DNA from 2 places in the Paenibacillus sp. FSL L8-0638 genome. Region 1 is predicted to be linked to the other one. Evidence: predicted binding sites of a transcription regulator. Region 1 holds the regulator's gene; the other holds the start of a gene.

Region 1 (5,564 bases):
AATTTTATAAGCTTTTTATCAGAAGGAACGGGGATTTCAGTTGTAGGAGGCTTATTGTCAATACGTCTTATTCATCAAATATTTATATTTTCCATCTGCTTATTTATATAGCAATATGTTATTGATTTTTTCAGTGGTCATTATAATTAGCGGGATTTTATCTGTTATTGTATATAAACGTTCAGTTTCAGATTCCTGATAAGAGCAAAAAAGGATTACATGCTGAAAATGATCGCATCCTCACGTTTGAAGTAAGTGAATACTCTAAATAAATCAAAAGCTCTGCTAACCTTCATTGGCCGGCAGAGTTTTGTGTGCTGATCAGTTTGATTTTACTAGATACGGGAAAAGTAGCAATGCAAAGTGTGCGTACAAGATGATATTGTTTTTAAATTCGGCCTTATTACAGAAGGATAGGCTAATTTGAATACTTAAACTTATAATACCAAAAAATCGCTTTCTCATGGGCTGTGGAAAAGTTAGAATATAGCATAGTATCAACTCCGCCGATTACAAAGTTATTTTTAGCATAGAATCGACAAGCTAAAATATTCACATCCTGTGTTTCAAGCATAAGACCAACAAGGTTATTCTGCTTAGCCCACTCGGTTGCTTTACTCAATAAGGCTGCTCCGATTCCCTTGTGTCTCCAGTCTTTAGCGACGGCAATATCCTCAATTAGAGCATAGCCATTCCAATTAGTACAAAGTTTAATTTTCCCAACACAGTCGTTCTCATCATAATATAAAAAAATAGATTTTCCTTGTTCATTAATATAACTGATATCGACGTCATCATCCTCATACTGTTTAAAATATGGTTCGGGAAAACTTTCTTCTATATATGTCCAATTGTTGTTCTCGTATTTAGGTATAATCCTTCCGGACACAATAAAGCCGTTATTCTCATTTGACTTCTTAAAATCCCCCATATTTGAAAGTGACATTTTAATTATCATGGCTTGTCTCCTCCTGGTTTAATTTCTCTATGCACATTATTCTAAAAGAGAACCACGTTTTCCTGTCTGTTAGATTTATAAAAAGAGTAAAATGGTAGCGACTGTTCAACTATGTGTGATATTTTACAATCCCCTCCGCTTGCTTAAATGATTCATAGCAGTAGTTAGGTGTGCTGTTTAACACAAAAAAGCAGGAAGAATTCCTCCCGCTTTTTGCATGGAAACAATTATTAACGTCTGCGTTGTCTATCGTTTACGCTAAACAAATTAACAGCCAGTGCGTTACCTCTTGCACGCGCAGTGGCTCTTTGATTGGAACGGATGTTCAATCTTCTTCTTCTTAAATCACGTCTGCAATGTCTTCTGCTCATAATATCACCTCCCTTCAAGAAATGAAGGTGCGGTTGAATCTTAGTGGCGTTTATGCTTACGCTTGGAAATTTTGATATTCAAGGCATTGGTTGCTAGTGCATTTCCGCTTCCTGTTTTAGCAGCTGCGGCTTGAAAGACTTTAACGACCAGATATCTGTTTTTCCCGATGCGATGCTTATACGTTTTAACTCTATTTCTGATCATCTGCATATCTCCTTTGCTTAGTTCTGCTATATACATATGTCAATTGTGATAGTAATGTATCAGCATAAATCTATTAGAAGCAAAAAGAAGCTAGTACCTATATCCCTAAAGGTTAACAAAAAAACTCATGCGAACCTGTCTTCGCCTTTTCAACTTTACGTTGCAGGAGATGTTACAGGCAGGTCGGCATGAGTCTAATGTGTAGAATAAAGATAATATGCAGTTTGTATGAAAATTATTTACTATTAAGGGTGTTAAGTTTTTTTTCGTAGTACGCCTCTTGGGCAAGAATATGATTCAGTTGTTCTGAGAGCTGTTTATATTCTTGGCTGGCTTCTGGGTAATTATTTCTTTCGGAAATTACAGCTTCAAGTTGCTTTTCTAAATACCTGAAATGGATGAGTATTTGTATGTACTGAATACGATCGTAGGTTGTTATGTGTGATTTCTCTTCTGCATACAAATGATCCATTGTTGGAACTGCACAGCTTACGACGATAAATATCATGACAAACGCTGAAATTATTATTTTTTTCATTTAATTCCTCCTACAGAGCTATGAGTAATTAATATACCATATTTAGCTAAAAGAAAGAAAGATCTATTAGTTTTGCCCATAACAGTATAGCTGTTCAAGATCAGTGGGGGATTATTTGAGATGATGAGGCTGATTTTATAGTAGATACAATAGGAATAGGTTGCTAAAAGGAAAGAATAGTTGTGAGATACATAGTAAGCATAATAACAATACAAAACCGGCTTGCCCTAGGCAGCCGGTTTTGTATTAGGGGATAGAATAACGGGGAAGGAAGAACGAGAAATCAGTGGAAGTCCCGGAAGAGTCCTACAACTTTGCCCAAAATACTGACGTGTGTCAGACGAAGCGGTTCAAAGGCTGGATTTTCAGGTTGAAGCCGGATATGATCTTTTTCTTTGTAGAAGGTTTTAACTGTAGCTTCGTCTTCATCTGTCATAGCTACAACAATATCGCCATTATCAGCGGTCTGCTGCTGACGTACGATTACATAGTCTCCGTTAGCAATCCCAGCCTCAATCATGCTTTCGCCTACAACAGATAACATGAATATTTTATCCTCACCAACAAAGTGTTGGGGAAGAGGAAAGTAATCTTCAATATTTTCTGTCGCCGTAATAGGAAGACCAGCGGTTACTTTGCCGACGACGGGGACACGACTAATGGAGTAATTAATCAAGTTGCTGTTATCCGATTCGTCTTGACCGAGTAACTCAATAGCCCGTGGTTTTGTAGGATCGCGGCGAATGAGTCCTTTTTTCTCTAAACGATCCAAATGACCGTGAACCGTAGAACTGGAGGCCAATCCGACAGCCTCGCCTATTTCGCGTACAGAAGGGGGGTATCCCTTTAGACGCACTTCATTGCGGATAAATTCAAGAATGGCCTGCTGGCGGCTCGAAATCTTAGACATACCGTATCAACCCCATTTAGTAACGTTTGGGAAAATTATAGCATAGAACCTCCGTTCGTACAAACATAAGTTCTAAATAATCCCTAAAAAAATTGCGAACTTTTGTTCTCTTTTCTATTGAACAAAACAAACGTTCGTGTTATATTGTGAAAACATAAGAACAAACGTTTGGAGGACACAACCATGATGAAATATAGCACCTATCAAAGTATTTTTCCAATGAATATAGAAAATTTACAGGAGACCCGAAAAGAGGGTAGGGCGCGTTTTATGCAGATTATTACCAATACTCTTTTACTTAAGCTTCTTATTATAGTGATTGTTGCTTGGATTGCAGGAGCAGGTGTACTTACGGTTTTCGCGGCTCCTTCAGCTTCCAAGGAAGAAGTGACTAAACTGACAGTACAACCTGGGGATACGTTGTGGCAGATTGCCGCGAATCATAAACCGGAACGAATGGATACACGGGTATATATAGAAGGAATTGTGCGGATTAACGGTTTAGAGGATCGGGGAGTGCAGGCAGGTCAGGTACTCAAGCTTCCTGACTTATGATCTATAGACTATTAGAGCTTGTCAGGGAGCGTAATGCGGGAGCCTTGACAAGCTCTTTTCTACATGTCAAAGTGTATTATATCTTTGCTTTTATGGAGGGGACACAATTTGGATATAGACAGCTTGGTACAGCGCATTAATGAATTAGCGCGCAAAGCAAAATCCGAGGGATTAACAGAAGAGGAAACCACAGAACGTGCCAACCTTCGGGAAATTTATTTAGGTAACATTCGCCGTAATTTTAGGCAGCAGCTAGAAACGATTGAATTTGTGGACGATGATACATCGAAGGGAAATGACGGGCTGAAGCATTAATGTTGTTAAAGCGCCCAAGCCTGCAATTTGCCTTTTGTTTTAGGTACCTCTCATGGTACCTATATAGATCAGCTTTGAGGCAATTGTTTTAATGTAATATATCTGGGAAGGAATTGAGAGATGGCCCGATCATTTGAAAGAAAAGTACGCAAAAACACAGCGCATTTAAATAAATCGCGCAAAAAGCAAGGTATTCAAACCATTAGCGGCGCAGGTTCTGCAATGGATATTTTCCGTGGCCGTAACATTACTGTGCCAATTATGCTGGCTGGTCTTTCTGTATTGTACATGCTTATGAGTTACTTTTTGACTAAGACCGGTATGCGAGGGATGGATTGGCTTGTATTCGGCCTGTACTTGATGCTGGCTGTTATCTTTTTTATCCGTCGTCCTTATCTGAAAGTGGGAAAGGATACTCTCTATATGCTGAAAGGTGGTAGGGAACGTCCAATGACCGCTGGGGACATGAAAGTCATCAAGATTGAAAAGGGTTACGTAACCGTTGAAAGAAAAGGTAAGGGCGGTAATTTTATTTTCACAAAATCGTTAGGTCGCTATGACACGGATGCCATTGCAGAGCGACTTGAGAAGTTTGCGCTATCCAATCAGATACAGGTTGACAAGAAATAACTGATTTAGCCTGTAGCTCTGTAACAAAGGCCGTATGATGTTATTTCATATAACATGCTGCGGCCGCTTGCTTAATATGGGCACACATAACGATTCAAATGCTTAATCAAGCAAATAGGCGTACATAAACTGTGGAAAGAGAGTGGATAATTCAGATGACGATTCAGGCGGTAATGTTTGATCTTGATGATACCCTTTTGTGGGATGAACGTAGTGTAGAAGAGGCATTTGATGCAGCGTGTCAAACAGGCTCCCGTGAAGCAGGTGTTGATCCAAAAACTCTGGAGGAAGCCGTACGTAAAGAAGCACGCGCTTTGTATGAATCCTATGAAACCTTTAGTTTTACTCAAATGATCGGCATTAATCCGTTTGAAGGATTGTGGGCGAATTTTACAGCAGGTGTGCAACCTGAATTCCGTCAATTGGAACAGTTGGCCCCTGTTTATCGAAAGGAATCATGGCGCAGAGGACTCCAGCAACTAGGGATAGATAATGAGAAGTTGGCGGAAAAGCTGGCTACCCAATTTGCTTCGGAAAGACGCGCGCGTCCCCATGTATATGAAGAAACGTTTGAAATTCTAGAACAATTGAAGGGACAATACAAGCTGTTATTATTGACAAACGGTTCCCCTGATTTACAACAGGAGAAACTGGATGGAGTTCCTCAATTAGCTCCTTTCTTTGATCATGTGGTCATTTCAGGTTCATTTGGTCGAGGCAAGCCGGATCCGTCTATATTCCAGCATGCGTTGGGGCTTCTTGGTATTGAGCCTGAACATGCTTTAATGGTAGGAGATAAGCTGACGACTGATATTCAAGGAGCGTTGGCAGCAGGTGTTCACTCGGTGTGGGTGAACCGAAACGCCAAAACCAATACCACAGAGATCAAGCCGAAGTTTCAAATCAAGCATCTGTCTGAATTGGATGGAATTATTCAGTCGTTAAAGTAAGAAATCTACACCTTTAGAAACGAGTATTAAGAAAACTCCCTTCGCTCGATTGTCACAGAGCAGAGGGAGTTTTTTATTTACACAAGGATAAATTCGTAATTATGCTTTAATGAAGGTTGGATCTTCGAACGG
Region 2 (5,564 bases), 990 kb from region 1:
AATGCATGGGGCTATGGCATACTGGGCTTTGGTCTTGCTCACATTGTGCTTGGACTTTTGGATATGTTCCGAACTCCAACACGAAGCCATAATTAGATATTTTGACCGTAAATGAAATAAAGGCGTTTTTGTCAGGAAAACTGGCAAGAACGCCTTTTTAGTCAACCGATTATTGGATTTTTGTAAATGACTAGCCTATAATTAGATATTGAACTTTGTTGTGGAAAGGAAAGTGAAACGATGGCTTCAGAAAATTCATTTGATATCGTCTCCAAAATGGATATGCAGGAGTTAACAAATGCGGTTCATCAGACGGAGCGTGAAATTGAAACACGATTTGATTTCAAGGATAGCAAAAGTAGCCTCAAGCTTGAGAAAGAAGCTCTTACGATTGCATCGGAAGACGAATATAAGCTGAATGCGGTGATTGATATTTTGCAATCTAAAATGGCCAAACGAGGTCTGTCCCTCAAAAATGTGGAGTATGGCAAATTGGAACCCGCTTCTCTAGGTTCAGTGCGTCAGCGTCTTTCGCTGAAGCAGGGAATTGATCAGGATAATGCCAAGAAAATTAACATTCTTATTCGGGACTCCAAGCTAAAAGTTAAAAGTCAGATTCAAGGTGATCAAATCCGGGTGACCGGGAAAAACAGGGATGATTTACAGGCGATCATTCAATTGCTACGTAAAGCTGATTTGCCATTGGAGCTTCAATTTACAAACATGAAATAAAGACGTTTTCCCTCATATATTTTGCAGGAAAAACGTTGCTTGATGTGCGGCAGGTTATTTTGACATGCGTTTTGCGCCATATTATACTTGTAACGAAAATGCAGACAATTCAGGTGTATAGCGCTCGCCGAAAGCGATTTACATAGGATTGAATTTAATCCGAAAACTGCCATTTGTAATCAAGTACGATAATCAGGGGAGAGTGTGTTGTGAATTTACCCAACAGAATTACAATAACGCGGATTTGCCTTATCCCGGTGATGATGCTGGCTTTGCTGGTGGACTTTGATTTTTATCCGCCACCGATTGAGATCGGAGCTTTCAAGCTGCCGTATAATCAGCTGATTGCGGCTATCATTTTCCTTGTAGCAGCCAGCACGGACGGTCTTGACGGGTATTTGGCACGTAAAAATAATATGGTCACCAATTTGGGCAAGCTGTTGGACCCCCTTGCTGATAAGCTTTTGGTAACCGCCATTTTGGTTTCCTTGGTAGAAATGGGGAAAATTGATTCGTGGATTGTTGTTGTGATTGTTAGCCGTGAGTTTGCGGTTACGGGGCTGCGTCAGATTGCCTTGCTGGATGGGTCTGTGGTTGCTGCAAGCAATTGGGGCAAATTAAAGACGATCATTCAGATTGTTGCTATAGTAGCGCTGCTCATTAATAATTTCCCGTTTGTTTTTCTTGGTATACCGTTTGATTTAATAGCGATATGGGCAGCGGTGTTGATCACCATTTATTCGGGTATTGATTATTTCGTGAAAAATATCCATTTGCTGAGCTCCTCCAAGGTTTAACAGTATAAATTTTATGGAAACAGCAATAGGGACTAAACTTATTGCTGTTTCTTTATATAATTCCCATCATATTCGCAGTACAGGAGGAAGAATTGATGAAAGCTGAAATAATTGCGGTAGGAACAGAGTTATTGCTCGGACAAATAGTGAATACAAATGCTCAATATTTGTCACAAGAGTTGGCTACAATTGGAATCGATGTATATTTTCAGACTGTGGTTGGCGATAACATAGATCGGCTTCAGGAAGCCATAAGAATTGCTCAGAAGCGTGCGGATATTATTTTATTTTCTGGCGGTCTGGGACCGACCCAGGATGATTTGACGAAAGATGCGATAGCGTCTGTATTGGGGCGAAAATTGCACATAGATCGTCTTGCAATGGACAAGCTAGATCAATTTTTTCGTAACCGTGGGGTAGAAATAACCGAAAATAACCGCCGGCAGGCGCTTTCTATTGAAGGTGCTACTCCGCTTGAAAATGAGACAGGGCTAGCTGTGGGCGACGCAATTGCACAGGATGGTAAATTTTATGTAGTTTTGCCTGGACCTCCTAAGGAACTCAAACCGATGTTTGCAAACCAGGCCAAACCTTGGTTGCTTCAGCAGGCATTGAGCGGTGAGGAAATGCCAATTTATTCAAAAATGCTAAAATTTGCAGGGATTGGTGAGTCAGCTCTTGAAACCCGTTTGTTAGATCTGATCCAATCCCAGACAGACCCCACGATTGCTCCTTATGCCAAGGAAGGGGAAGTCACGATCCGTATATCCACCAAGGCGGCCAGCGAAAGTGAAGCATTGATTAAGCTGACGGCTACGGAAGTAGAAATTCAGCAGCGTCTTTCGGAATTTATGTATGCAAGCGAAGATGTTACGCTGGAGAAGGTTATCGTAGATCTAATGGCCAATCGCGGACTCACTGTGAGTGCGGCAGAAAGCTGTACAGGTGGAATGCTGATGGAACACCTCACTTCTATACCTGGCAGTGCTACTATGTTTCAAGGTGGCATCGTGTGCTATTCCAATGAAATGAAGATGAAATTACTCAACGTGCCTTGTGATTATTTGGAAGGGGATCAAGCGCCAGGTGCAGTGAGTAAGGAAGTGGCCCTTGTGCTTGCAGAGCAGGCGAGAATGATCATGGACAGCGATTTTGGACTTTCAGTTACTGGTGTAGCCGGACCTGGGTATTCCGAACGGAAGCCAGTCGGTCTAGTGTATATTGGCATTGCTGAACGCGACAAGGAAACGGAAGTACATGAACTGAGACTGAGTGGTAACCGCGAAACAATCCGACTGCGATCAGTCAAAGCGATTCTGTACAGATTGTGGCGCAGGCTGGTAGAGAACGAGAAACTCTCTTAATCATTTATGTACAGTGTGGGTCGTAGAGTTGTTTTAGATAGATATTCATGATATAATCACCTTATCGGAAGAACCGTTGCAAAGCCTTTTGCCAGCGGTTCTTTTTTTGTTTTAAGAGACAGGTGTAATTACAGAAGAGAGCTGTGTGAATAAAAAAAACGAATGTATGTTCGAAAAAATGCTTGGCAAGCGTGTCAAAACAAGGTATTATTAAAGTACAAACAATGAAGGATGTGAGTTTATTGTCAGATCGTCGTGCTGCGCTGGATATGGCGCTCCGTCAAATAGAAAAGCAATTTGGTAAAGGTTCCATTATGAAGTTGGGTGAGTCTACCCACATGCAAGTGGAAACGATCCCCAGTGGTTCGATTGCTTTGGATATTGCGTTAGGAACGGGCGGCTTTCCAAGAGGCCGGGTTATTGAAATATACGGACCGGAATCATCCGGTAAAACGACAGTAGCTCTTCACGCTATCGCAGAGGTGCAAAAAACAGGCGGACAAGCCGCCTTTATCGACGCCGAGCATGCGCTTGATCCGTCGTATGCAAGCAAGCTGGGTGTCAATATTGATGAGTTGTTACTATCGCAACCAGATACAGGAGAGCAGGCGCTTGAGATTGCCGAAGCCCTTGTACGTAGTGGAGCAGTAGACATTGTAGTTGTTGACTCCGTAGCGGCACTTGTGCCGAAGGCAGAGATTGAAGGCGAAATGGGAGATTCCCACGTCGGTCTTCAAGCACGTCTGATGTCGCAGGCATTGCGTAAGCTGTCTGGAGCCATTAACAAATCGAAAACTATTGCTATTTTTATTAACCAGCTACGTGAAAAAGTAGGTGTTATGTTCGGTAACCCTGAAACAACACCAGGTGGACGTGCCTTGAAGTTTTACTCTACGGTACGTTTGGATGTTCGTCGTATTGAAAGTTTGAAAATGGGTAACGACATTGTGGGTAACCGCACACGTATTAAAGTCGTGAAGAATAAAGTTGCCCCTCCATTCCGTCAGGCTGAAGTGGACATTATGTACGGTGAGGGCATTTCCAAAGAAGGTAGCTTGATTGATATCGGTACGGAGCATGACATTGTCGACAAGAGTGGAGCTTGGTATTCCTACGAAGGTGAGCGCCTTGGTCAGGGACGTGAGAATGCGAAGCAATTTTTGAAGGAAAATCCGAACATTGCTAGTACGATCGAGCAAAAAATTCGGGTGGCAAGCAATTTGATTACGACGGTTGCTCCGCCTACAGAAGAAGAGTTGGCACAGCAAGCCAAGGAAGAACAGGAATTGTTGGAGCTTGAATAAAGCTTGGTGAATCCTGATTTGTGAACTGGAGCCAGGGTTATGGCACAATCCGGTTGAATAGCATGATTCTGATGCCCTGCACAGTTGTGCAGGGCATTTTTGCATCAATTAAAGCTGCTTTGTCAGCGGAATCTAACTTTTGCGTAGCAGTTGTCCAAAGACTGCTTTCGTGAATTTCAAAGTGAGGGAAACATATTGCAGTTGGACGATGAAGATGAATATTCTGCGGAAGCAAATAAGCAACAAGAGATTTCTCTTTTTCCGGATCATGAGGAATTGATGATTACTAGGGTAGAGCAGGGACAGGGACGCAAACGTGGACGCTATATCATTCATTTTGGCCCGTATTCATTGTCTGTATTAGAAGATGTAATGATCAAGTACAATATGTTCAAAGGAACGTCATTCGTCAAAAAAGAACTGGAAGATATTGTTCTGGCAGATGAAAAGCAACAGGCCTATGTACTCGCGCTTCGATATTTGGGGCGAAAGCCTCGCACACGTCAGGAAATTGCCCAGCGTTTGGTGCAAAAAGAACTGGATCAGTCTGTTATTGACGAAGTAATGGTCCGACTGGAAAGGGAGCAACTCGTGGATGATGATTTGTACGCCCGCCAATGGGCAAGGCAGCGTATAACTAGCCAACGTAAGGGGAAGATGTGGGTTAGGCAAGAACTCCGTCAGAAAGGCATCTCTAAAGCCTCTATTGGGGAAGCGTTAGGTGAAATCACCGATAATGAGGAGTGGGAGAGTGCTTTGACGGTCGGACGTAAGAAATGGAATCAGGTACGTGGTGATATAATGGAGAAAAAAAGGAAAACCTACCCTTTTCTCATGAGACGCGGATATTCGGGGGATATGACACGCCGAGTGGTCAATCATCTCACTGCGGCCGAGCATGACGCTGCTTCAGATGACGAGGAATTGTTGCAGTGGGAGGAATAATTGCCAAACGGCTGCTGAACCTTGGGCTAGTATGAACGGATAGGATGAGCTAGTTATTACATGGAAAGCTGCATGGTACTCTACTAATGTTTGCATTCCCTTGACAATGCCATTTGTCAAATAATAAAATATATATGAAACGATACTTGTGGAACGCCCTTTTTCCTTCCAAAAAAGCGGAATCCACCGGTGAGTTCTCATCGCCAAATAACAAGTGATGCCGCTATGCCAGGCGGAATTGTACATGTGAAAGCATGTGCATATGAAATGAAACGACCTTGTGTCGTTATCTTAGTTTGACGATCAAAGTAAATGTGACAATTGCAAAAAGTCCCAAGGAATGCCTTGGAGGAACCAACGGGGAGGTGAACAGTATGATGACTGCGATCTGGTTCGTTCTCGTTGCTGTAGCCGCGTTATTC

The links. The regulator LexA, encoded in region 1, represses DNA repair genes until DNA is damaged. The targets are predictions, from matches to a motif close to CGAACATATGTTCG.
Region 2: a site for LexA is predicted at 3,053-3,066, ahead of recA (recombinase RecA). Genes of this name have one in related genera too.

The regions. Positions count from the first base shown of each region.
Region 1 is NZ_CP151960.1:3,176,979-3,182,542, reverse strand. Features, by position in the region: partial or broken gene tet (Tet(L)/Tet(K)/Tet(45) family tetracycline efflux MFS transporter) at 1-199, shown strand, start outside; gene MKY35_RS13835 (GNAT family N-acetyltransferase) at 419-958, opposite strand; gene MKY35_RS13830 (hypothetical protein) at 1,189-1,329, opposite strand; gene MKY35_RS13825 (hypothetical protein) at 1,370-1,534, opposite strand; gene MKY35_RS13820 (hypothetical protein) at 1,770-2,072, opposite strand; gene lexA (transcriptional repressor LexA) at 2,356-2,982, opposite strand; gene MKY35_RS13810 (LysM peptidoglycan-binding domain-containing protein) at 3,169-3,537, shown strand; gene MKY35_RS13805 (DUF896 domain-containing protein) at 3,646-3,852, shown strand; gene MKY35_RS13800 (hypothetical protein) at 3,973-4,482, shown strand; gene MKY35_RS13795 (HAD family hydrolase) at 4,638-5,432, shown strand; gene MKY35_RS13790 (cupin domain-containing protein) at 5,532-5,564, opposite strand, start outside.
Region 2 is NZ_CP151960.1:2,183,391-2,188,954, forward strand. Features, by position in the region: gene MKY35_RS10030 (hypothetical protein) at 1-96, shown strand, start outside; gene MKY35_RS10035 (YajQ family cyclic di-GMP-binding protein) at 241-732, shown strand; gene pgsA (CDP-diacylglycerol--glycerol-3-phosphate 3-phosphatidyltransferase) at 942-1,529, shown strand; gene MKY35_RS10045 (competence/damage-inducible protein A) at 1,625-2,893, shown strand; gene recA (recombinase RecA) at 3,136-4,197, shown strand; gene MKY35_RS10055 (RecX family transcriptional regulator) at 4,393-5,142, shown strand; gene rny (ribonuclease Y) at 5,517-5,564, shown strand, end outside.